Regions from separate parts of the Streptomyces sp. NPDC057474 genome, predicted to be linked through region 1. Evidence: riboswitches for the same ligand, from Rfam matches in the RefSeq annotation. Region 1 holds a riboswitch; the other holds the start of a gene.
What was found. A riboswitch is a leader RNA that binds a small molecule or an ion and turns the genes downstream of it on or off. The one in region 1 is predicted to bind S-adenosylmethionine.

Region 2: it holds a riboswitch for S-adenosylmethionine, as region 1 does, so the genes downstream of both, ACFU53_RS01670 (putative leader peptide) here and thrC (threonine synthase) in region 1, are expected to answer to the same signal.

The regions. Positions count from the first base shown of each region.
Region 1 covers NZ_JBHVDX010000432.1:103-3,709, reverse strand. Annotated here, with positions in the region: gene ACFU53_RS47260 (glucosyl-3-phosphoglycerate synthase) at 75-1,019, opposite strand; SAM riboswitch class I at 1,151-1,297, shown strand; gene thrC (threonine synthase) at 1,315-2,601, shown strand; gene ACFU53_RS47250 (MoaD/ThiS family protein) at 2,696-2,971, shown strand; gene ACFU53_RS47245 (cold-shock protein) at 3,434-3,607, shown strand, end outside.
Region 2 covers NZ_JBHVDX010000004.1:6,961-13,078, forward strand. Annotated here, with positions in the region: gene ACFU53_RS01650 (dipeptide ABC transporter ATP-binding protein) at 1-168, opposite strand, end outside; gene ACFU53_RS01655 (ABC transporter permease) at 150-1,076, opposite strand; gene ACFU53_RS01660 (ABC transporter permease) at 1,073-2,032, opposite strand; gene ACFU53_RS01665 (ABC transporter substrate-binding protein) at 2,036-3,661, opposite strand; gene ACFU53_RS01670 (putative leader peptide) at 3,848-3,967, opposite strand; SAM riboswitch class IV at 3,997-4,106, opposite strand; gene ACFU53_RS01675 (SDR family NAD(P)-dependent oxidoreductase) at 4,784-6,118, opposite strand, start outside.

The DNA.
Region 1 (3,607 bases):
TTTAGGGGCGCGGGGAACCGCGCGAGCAACCACGCACCACCCGCAGTCGCCCGACAACCGAACCGCCCCTTTGGTCACGCGGCCTTTCGCTCCACGTACTCCTCGATCTCCACCATCGGCGGCCTCTCCTCGAGGTCCACCGAATACGTCCGCGGCTCGAAGCCCTCCCGCCCCCGCTCGAACTGCGTCAGGACGGGACGGATCAGGTGGCCGCGGGCCAGCCGGAGCTGAGCCGTGCGATAAATGGCCGCGGACATGCGGCCCAGCGCCTGGCCGTCCTGGTGGCGGTGTTTGCGGACGCCGACATCGACCTGGGAGAGGGCGTCGAGGCCGACGAGGTGGAGGGCGTCGACCAGCATGCCCAGTTCCACGCCGTAGCCGACCGGGAACGGGAGCTGTTCCAGGAGGGAGCGGCGGGCCGCGTACTCGCCGCCGAGCGGCTGGACGAAGCCGGCCAGCTGGGGCCAGTGCATGTTGAGGAGGGGGCGGGCCATGAGTTCCGTCACACGGCCGCCCTGGCCGGCGGCGGAGCCGAGGGGGCGGTCGTACATCGCCTTGACGAGGTCGACGCCGGGGTCGGTGAGCAGTGGGCCGACGATCCCGGAGACGAAGTCCGACGAGAACTCCTTGAGGTCCGCGTCGATGAAGCACACGATGTCGCCCGACGTCACCATCAACGACCGCCACAGAACCTCGCCCTTGCCGGGCACGGCCGGGATGCGGGGCAGGATGTCGTCGCGGTGGACGACCCTCGCCCCGGCCGCCGCCGCGACCTGGGACGTCCGGTCGGTGGAGCCGGAGTCGACGACCACGATCTCGTCGACGAGCGGGGCCTGCCGCATGAGGTCATGACGGATGATCGCGACGATGTCGCCGACCGTCTCCTCCTCGTTCAGCGCGGGCAGGACGACGCTGACCGACTGACCGGTGGCTCGTTTCGCGGCCAGAATCCTGTGGAGCGGGCGGTCGGTCATGGACCAGGAGCGGGTGCTCAGCCAGCGCTCGACTTCCTTCAGCACAGTGCGCGGCTCCTCTGCGTTCATCTCGCGGTTCGGACGGCTCTCTCAACTGTCCTGGCCTTCGGTTACAGTCTTGGACAACGCTGGTGACCATCGCATGTCGGTGCTCGTCCGCGTATACAACCAAATACCGCTCATCCAGAGGGGCAGAGGGATACGGCCCGATGAAGCCCCGGCAACCCTCCAGCCGGTCTGACCACGTTGTCGTGGTGAGGCTCCCGGCTCGGGAAGGTGCCAAATCCGTCTCACGGCGAAGTGCGTCGTGAGGAAGATGAGGAGAAAGGGCCTCGCCTCCATGGCTGCGCAGACTGTTGCAAGCACCACCGACTCCACAGTAGACCTCGGCCCCGCCGCCGCTCTGAGCTGTCGCGAATGCGGTCACCGCGTTCCGCTCGGACCGGTCTTCGCGTGCGAGGAGTGTTTCGGACCGCTGGAGATCGCGTACGACTACTCCGCCTACGACACGGAGGAGCTGCGCAAGCGGATCGAGTCCGGTCCCGCGAACATCTGGCGGTACGCGCCCCTCCTGCCCGTCCCGGCCGACGTGGCCACCAAGCCGAACATCAACCCCGGCTGGACCCACCTCGTCAAGGCCGACAACCTGGCGGGCGCGCTCGGCGTCGACGCCGGCAAGCTCTTCATCAAGGACGACTCCGGCAACCCGACGCACTCCTTCAAGGACCGCGTCGTCGCCCAGGCGCTGGAGGCGGCCCGCGCCTTCGGCTTCACCACCCTCTCCTGCTCCTCCACGGGCAACCTGGCCGGTGCCGTCGGCGCCGCCGCGGCCCGTGCCGGCTTCCGGTCCTGCGTGTTCATCCCGCACGACCTGGAGCAGGGCAAGGTCGTCATGGCCGCCGTCTACGGCGGCGAGCTCGTCGGCATCGAGGGCAACTACGACGACGTGAACCGCTTCTGCTCCGAGCTGATCGGCGACCCGGCCGGCGAGGGCTGGGGCTTCGTGAACGTCAATCTGCGGCCGTACTACGCGGAGGGCTCCAAGACCCTGGCGTACGAGATCTGCGAGCAGCTCGGCTGGCAGCTCCCGGACCAGCTGGTCGTGCCGATCGCCTCCGGGTCGCAGCTCACGAAGATCGACAAGGGTCTGCAGGAGCTGATCAAGCTCGGGCTCGTCGAGGACAAGCCGTACAAGATCTTCGGTGCGCAGGCGGAGGGGTGCTCGCCGGTGTCGGTGGCATTCAAGGCCGGGCACGACGTCGTACGGCCGCAGAAGCCGAACACGATCGCGAAGTCGCTCGCGATCGGTAACCCGGCGGACGGGCCGTATGTGCTCGACATCGCTCGGCGGACCGGTGGGGCTGTCGAGGACGTGACGGACGAGCAGATCGTCGAGGCGATCAAGCTGCTGGCGCGGACCGAGGGGATCTTCGCGGAGACCGCCGGTGGTGTGACCGTCGGCGTGACCAAGAAGCTGATCGACGACGGGGCTCTCGACCCGACGCTGACGACTGTCGTCCTCAACACCGGTGACGGTCTCAAGACGCTGGATGCGGTGGCCGGGACCGGGCTCACCGCGACTATTCGGCCCAACCTTGATTCGTTCCGTGAAGCCGGTCTTGTCTAAGACTGGGTTGTAGTTCGTCTGCGGGCCTGTGGGCGCTGGTCGCGCAGTTCCCCGCGCCCCTGAACCCTGCTGTACCGACCGGAGGTCACACGTCATGAGCGTCAGTGTTCGCATCCCCACCATCCTTCGTACCTACACCGGCGGGCAGGCCGAGGTGAGTGCCGAAGGTGGGACTCTCGCCGAGGTCATCGCCGATCTGGAGAAGAACCACAACGGGATCGCCGCCCGGGTTCTGGATGATCAGGGCAAGTTGCGGCGGTTCGTGAATGTGTACGTGAATGACGACGATGTCCGGTTCGAGCAGGGGCTGGAGACGGCCACGCCGGACGGTGCGGGCGTGTCGATCATTCCCGCGGTCGCCGGCGGCTGACCCCCGTTCAGTACCGGCCGGTAGTAACCGTCGGTAACCTTGATTACCGAGAGTTCATCGAATTGCCCTCTCCGCGAGAGAAGCGGAGGGGGCAATTCTCTATGGTTGAGCACGGTACAGTTGGGGAACCCGGATCGATCACCGTAGTGATTTCATGCCGGGCGCATATCGGATCGCGCCGCACGCCCTATATGAAGTAGCCAAAGTGTGCAGGCCTTTTGCGTATTTCGTTCCCTTTGTGGGGCCCGACTTGCCCTGAATTCGGGCGAATTGTTCGTACATTCCCGACCGGTCGTGTCCAGAATTCTCGTCCGATTGACCTGTTGCAGAGGGCAGTTGGACAGATACATTCGGCCGCGGTCGACGCGTTCCGGCGCACACCCCCAACCGTTGGGGGGTGAGGTCTGACCCGGATCCGCGAAGTGTGGATCTGTGCAAGGGCCAGTAATAGGGGAGTTAGGCATGGCTCAGGGCACCGTCAAGTGGTTCAACGCGGAGAAGGGGTACGGCTTCATCGCGGTCGACGGTGGTGCGGATGTATTCGTCCACTACAGCGCGATTCAGATGGACGGTTACCGCACCCTGGAAGAGGGCCAGCGGGTCGAGTTCGAGATCTCGCAGGGTCAGAAGGGGCCG
Region 2 (6,118 bases), on a different contig from region 1:
CGGCCATACGTTGAGGTCCACGCCCCGCACGGCCCGCACCGTGCCGCCGCGGGTTCGGTACGACACCGACAGGCCCCGTACCTCCAGCAGTGGTTCCGGTGTGTTCGTCACGTTCCCACCCGTTCCGGGTTCGTTGGTCGTGGGGCCGGTCATCGCTGTCGGGACCATTCGCCGTCCAGCGCCCGCGCGATGCGGTTGGTGGCCAGTACGGTCGCGGCGATCGCCAGGCCGGGCAGCGCGGTGAGCCACCAGGCGTTGCCCAGGTAGTTGCGCCCGTCGGAGATCAGCGTGCCCCATTCCGGTGCGGGGGGCGGCGCCCCGTAGCCGAGGAAGCTCAGCGACGACACGGCCAGGATGGACGCGCCGAAGTCGAGGGTGGCCAGGACGATCACCGGGCCCGCCGCGTTGGGCAGTACGTGCCGGCCGAGGACCGAGTACCAGCGGGACCCGCACGAGCGTGACGCCTCGACGAAGACCGCCTGCCGCACTCGCAGTACCTCTGAGCGCGTCACCCGGGCGAAGCCGGCGACGCTGGCGACCCCGACCGCGACCGCGACCTTCGCCGTGCCGTAGCCCAGCGCCGTGACCAGCGCCAGGGACAGGAACAGCGCCGGGATCGACAGCAGTACGTCGACGAAGCGCATCAGCACGTCGTCGACCCAGCGGCCGACGAACCCGGCGACCAGGCCGAGCAGACCGCCGACCACGAAGGCGACCGCCACCGCGATCAGCGTCGCCTTCAACGACAGCTGCGCACCGTGCACCACTCGGGAGAACAGGTCCCGTCCCAGTTCGTCGGTGCCGAACCAGTGCGAGCCGCTGGGGCTTCGGAAGTTCTGTGCCGGCACCCCGTACTGCGGGTCCTGCGAGGTGAACAGACCGGGCCGGAACGCGGCCAGCAGCACGAGAACCACGACGAGGAGCGATGCCAGCAGGCCGGGCCGGCGTAGGAAGAACCGCAGGACGCGCCGTGGTTCGAGACCTCGCCCGGCACCCGGGGCGATGCCGGGTTCGACAGGTTGCGGCAGGCCGAGCGCGGCGCCGGTGGCGACATCGTCGACAAGGGGCTGGGTCATGCGAAACTCCCCTTTCTGCCGGAGGCCACCACGATCCGCGGGTCGAGGAGCGGATAGACGAGATCGACGATCAGGTTGGCCAGCACGAAGATCAGTGCCCCGAACACCACGACTCCCTGCACCAGGGGGATGTCCTGGACCGTGACCGCGGCGGCCGTGACCCGGCCCAGGCCGTCGCGGGAGAACACGGTCTCGACGACCACCGAGCCGGCGATCAGCTGCCCGGCGAGCAGCCCGACGACCGTCAGAGCCGGCAGCGACGCGTTGCGCAGCGCGTGCCGCAGGTGGATCCGCAGCCTGCCCGCGCCCTTGGCCCGGGCGGTCTCCACATAGGCCTGATCCAGGGCCGTGAGCAGGCTCTTGGCCAGCACTTGCGCCACCAGTGCGCCCGTCGGGATCGCCAGTGTCAGCGCCGGCAGCACCAGACCCCGCAACCCGTCGTTGCCGAACGCCGGGAACCACCGCAGCCGGAAGGAGAACAGCTCGACCAGCAGCAGCCCGACCCAGAAGGTCGGCACCGACACGCCCAGCGGCGGCAACGACAACAGCAGCTGCCGCAGCCATCGCTGCGATGTGTACGTCGCCGGCACCGCCAGACCGCCGCCGAGGACCACCGCGAGCACCAGCGCCGTACCGGTCAACGTCAGGGTCGGCGGCAGTGCGTCGCCCAGGGTCGAGGTCACCGAACGGCCGGTGGAGACCGAGTCGCCGAAGTCCCCACGCACCGCCTTGCCGAGGTAGTCGGCATACTGCACCGGCACCGGCTTGTCGAAGCCGTACTCGTGTCGAAGCGTGGCGAGCTGCGCCGGATCGACCGTGTTCGACTCCGCTCCGGCACCGGCCATCGCCGACACCGGATCACCGGGCAGGAAGTTCAGCACCAGGAACGAGACCGTGTAGGCCGCCCACAGCACCCCGAGCGCCTGCGCGACGCGTTTGATCACATAGCGGCGCATGCGCTAGCCGATCCAGGTGTCGTGCAGCTGGATCCGGCTGGAGGCATCGAAGTCGAGGCTGTGCACCTTCTTCGCCACCCCGAGCTGGGTCTGCAGCTCCACCACCGGTACCACGTACGCCTTCTGTACGATCAACTGCTGTGCCTGGTCGACCAGTTGCCTGCGCTTGGCCGCATCGGTGGTCGACGCCTGTCGGTCCAGCAGCGAGTCCAGCGGGCTCGCCGACAGGCGGTAGAAGTTGGCCAGCTTCGTGGAGAACGAGCTGCGCAGGATGTCCGGGTCGGCGCGGGTCACATTGCCCCACACGGCGTCGAAGTCACCGGACTGCAGCGTCGTGGCGAACTGGGTTACCTGCCCTTCCTTGAGTTCGACGTCGATGCCGACGGCCTTGAGCTGCTGCTGGATCAGCTCCAGCGCTGGCTGGTTCGTGGCCGAGTTGGGGAACCACGTGATGGCCAGGCTCAGCCTGGTGCCGTTCTTCGTCCGGATGCCGTCGCTGCCGGTCTTCCAACCGGCGGAGTCCAGCAGGGACTTCGCTCTCGCCGCGTCGTAGGACAGCGCCGAGTCGAGGTTCGCGTAGTCGGGTGTGGTGCGCGCCAGGATGCTGGTGGCCGGCTGCGTGCCGGTGGGGAACACGGCGTCGACGATCTGCTGCCGGTCGATGGCGAACTGGATCGCCTGACGCACTTTCGCGTCCTTCAATACCGGCCGGGAGTTGTTCAGCCCCAGGTTGAACACGTTACCCGGGTTGGCGCGCCGCAGCAGGCTCGCCTGGCCACCCTTGAGTGCCGCTTCGTTGGCCTTGCCGACGCTGCTGATCGCGTCCACCTGGCCGGACTGCAGGCTGCCGGTGCGCACCCCCGCCTCGGGCACCACCTGGAACACCAGCCTGTCGAGGTACGCCTCGCCCTTCTTGCCCCACAGCGAGGAACCCCAGTCGTACTTGGCCCGCTTGGCCAAGGTGATCGACTGGTTCTGCACGTACTGCTTCAGCGTGAACGAGCCGCTGCCGACGACTCCCTGGCTGCACTTCTGCTGCGGGCTCTTCTTCACGCTCGCCGAAGACTCGATGCCCAGCGAGTGTGTCGAAGTGGCCTGCAGGAACTGGGCGTTGGGCTGCTTGAACGTCACCCGCACGGTGAGCGGGTCGACCACGGTGGTGCTCTCCACTCCGCTCAGGTACCCCTGGGCCAGGACCCCCAGGGCGCCGAGCTTCGGTACCGCGTCGAAGTTGTCCTTGACCACCTGCGCGGTCAGCGGCGAACCGTCGCTGAAGGTGACACCCGATCTCAGGTGGAAGGTGAACGTCGTCGTGTCCGAGCTGACGTCCCAGCTCTTCGCCAGCCACGGCACGATCTTGCCGGTCCTGGGGTCCTGGTCGGTCAGGGAGTCGACGACCTGCCGCAGCGAGTAGATGGTGTCGTTGCTGCCGACCTGCTGCGGATCCACGCAGCCGGCGTCGGAACCCACCGCAAAGGTCAAGGTGCCGCCGGACCTGGGCTGGCGGCTGTCGTTGCTCGAACTGCTGCCGCTGCCGGACGAGCATGCGGTCAGCAGCACACTGGTCGTCAGGAGTGCGGTCAGTGCCACCCACCGGGGGCCATGGCGGGAATCCGGATGCGATATCACGGAATGAGTTCTCCTACTCGAAAGTCGTCGTGCACGCGTGCGTGCGGACAATGGAGAGGCGTGGATGGTGTCGCTCCCGAGGAAGAGCGACACGATTCAAGAGGGGGAAAGGCGGGAAAAGTTCAGGAGTGTGCCGCGGGCGTCAAAGCCAACGGTGAACGTTTTCAGACAGCCGACGGGACGCAGTCAGCCATGACACAGGCAGCTGGTGATGCGCTGCAGGTCGATGTGGCGGCGGCGGGAGAAGCGGCAGAGAGCCGCCGCAGCTGCGATGGAGGGGTTCGAGACGCTGTGCCGCACGCTCATTCCTCCATGTTCCACGCCCCTGTCGCGGGGCCACGCGCTTGCCGGGTCGGCGACCCGGCCGGGCTTTCACCTGGAGCACCCCACCGCGTCGGAGGGTTGCCGGTCAGCGAGCCAGGGCTTGATGCTGACACTCAATGCCGGTTGCAACTTTACCGATTGCCGCTGTAATCCGTCAATGTCGATAGACGAGTCGAGCAAGACACGGTGGCCAATCGAGTGTGCCGGATTGAGGTTGCTCGACGGGGCGGTGATGTTCGCCCGGCCTATCGGGACCCGGTTTCGGTCGCGCGGCTCGGGCGGGCTGCCGCAGCGGGCCGTGTTGGCCCGTCTGCGACCGCGAGGATGCTGTCGAGCAGTCCGGGAAAGTGCGCCTCGAGGTCGTCGCGGCGCAGGGAGAGAGCAGGTTTCGCATCCGTAGGGGCGCTGCCGGATGATGCCGCGGATTTCCCCTGATCTCCCGGTGATCCCGGGCACCGGTCGCCGTCGTCCCGCCCCACCGCTCGTCGCGCCCCCAGGAGTCCCCGTGAAGTTCCTGCTGTGGATTCCGGGCGTGCCGGAGGAGCGGTGATCAGCGGCAGGGGTCGGTGAAGGCCGAAGAGATCGCGGTGGAGTTGGGCCTGGAGACGTCGGAGATGTTCAGCGCCGGCCGGCGGCCCGTTGCCGTGCCGGACACCGGCCCATGCGCGTGACCAACGACCACCGGAACGGGGTAGCACCCACGAGCTCCCAACACGCCCCGCCTTCATGCGCGTACGGCCGGAAGATCACCCGACCAGGAACTGCGTTCGACGGGCACGTTCCAAGAAAAACCGTTCCTCATGGCAGGTCCAGTCCCATCTTGGTGGCCAGGCCGGTGGCGAGCGCTGCGATGGTGGGGTGCTTCCAGATGAAGTCGCCGGCGAGTTTGATGCGGAGTCCCGCCTGCAGCCGGGTGCGCAGCTCCATGGACAGCAGTGAGTCGAAGCCGAGACTGCGGAGCGGTGTCTGCGGGTCCAGTCGGGCGTTGCCGGACTGCAGGACGATGGCCATCTCCGCGGCCAGGTAGGCCTCCAGGGCCGTTCGCCGGGCGAGGGGGGAGTCAAGCCCGGCCAGGCGAGCAGGGACGTCGGCTTCGGTGGGGGACTTGCTGCTCGGTAGTTCGGTGCCCTGGCCCTCCTGGCTGTCTATGAGGCCTGCGAAGAAGGGGGAGCTGCGGACCTTGGGCAGGATCCAGGCTTCCGGTGGTCCGGGCAGAACACCGGTGGCCGCCCTGCGGTGGGTGAGCAGTGCCTCGAGGGCTTGTAGGCCGTCCTTGGTGGCCATGGTCTCGTAGCCCCGGTCGGCGAAGTCGGTTGCGACGCCGGTCTGTCCCCACGGCCCCCAGTTGACGGCCAGGGTGGGCAACCCCTGGGCGTCCCGCCAGGTGGCGAAGGCATCGAGCCAGGAGTTGGCGGCGGCGTACGCGCCCTGGCCCGGGTTGCCCAGCAGCGAAGCCATGGACGAGTAGAGCACGAACCAGTCCGTCGGGTGCCCTGCGAGGGCCTCGTGGAGCCGCCATGCGGCGGTGGCTTTGGGCCGCCAGACGCGTTCGAGTTGTTCGTCGGTGATGTTCGTGATGGCGGCGTCGTCGAGGACCATCGCCGAGTGCACCACTCCCCGCAAGGACAACCCCTCATCCGTGGCGGCGGACACGAGCCGTTCGGCCACCCCCGGCCGGGAGACGTCACCGAGTTCCACGGTGATACGGACACCGGCGGCACGCAGCCGGGCCAGCTCGGTCTCGGTGGCATCGCCGGGCGGCGTACGGCCGTTGAGGACGATGTGCCCGGCGCCGAGTTCGGCCAGGCGGGCCGCCGTGGCCAGGCCGACCCCGCGCAGTCCCCCGGTGATGATGTAGGCGCCGTCGGAACGGACCGGTGACGGCGGCTTTGCCAGCACGGCGGTCGTCTCCCCCTGCTCAGGCATGGTGAGGACGAGCTTGCCGATGTGCCCGGCGCCCGCCATGAGACGGAACGCCTCCGTGGCCCGTGTCAGGGGGAACTCCTGGTGGGGCAGCGGCTGGAGGGCGCCTGCGGCCATCAGGTCCATGACCTCGTTCAGGAGGTCGCGGAACACCTTCGGCTGGAGTTGCTGAAGTTCGATGAGATCGACGCTGCTGAAGGTGACGTTGTG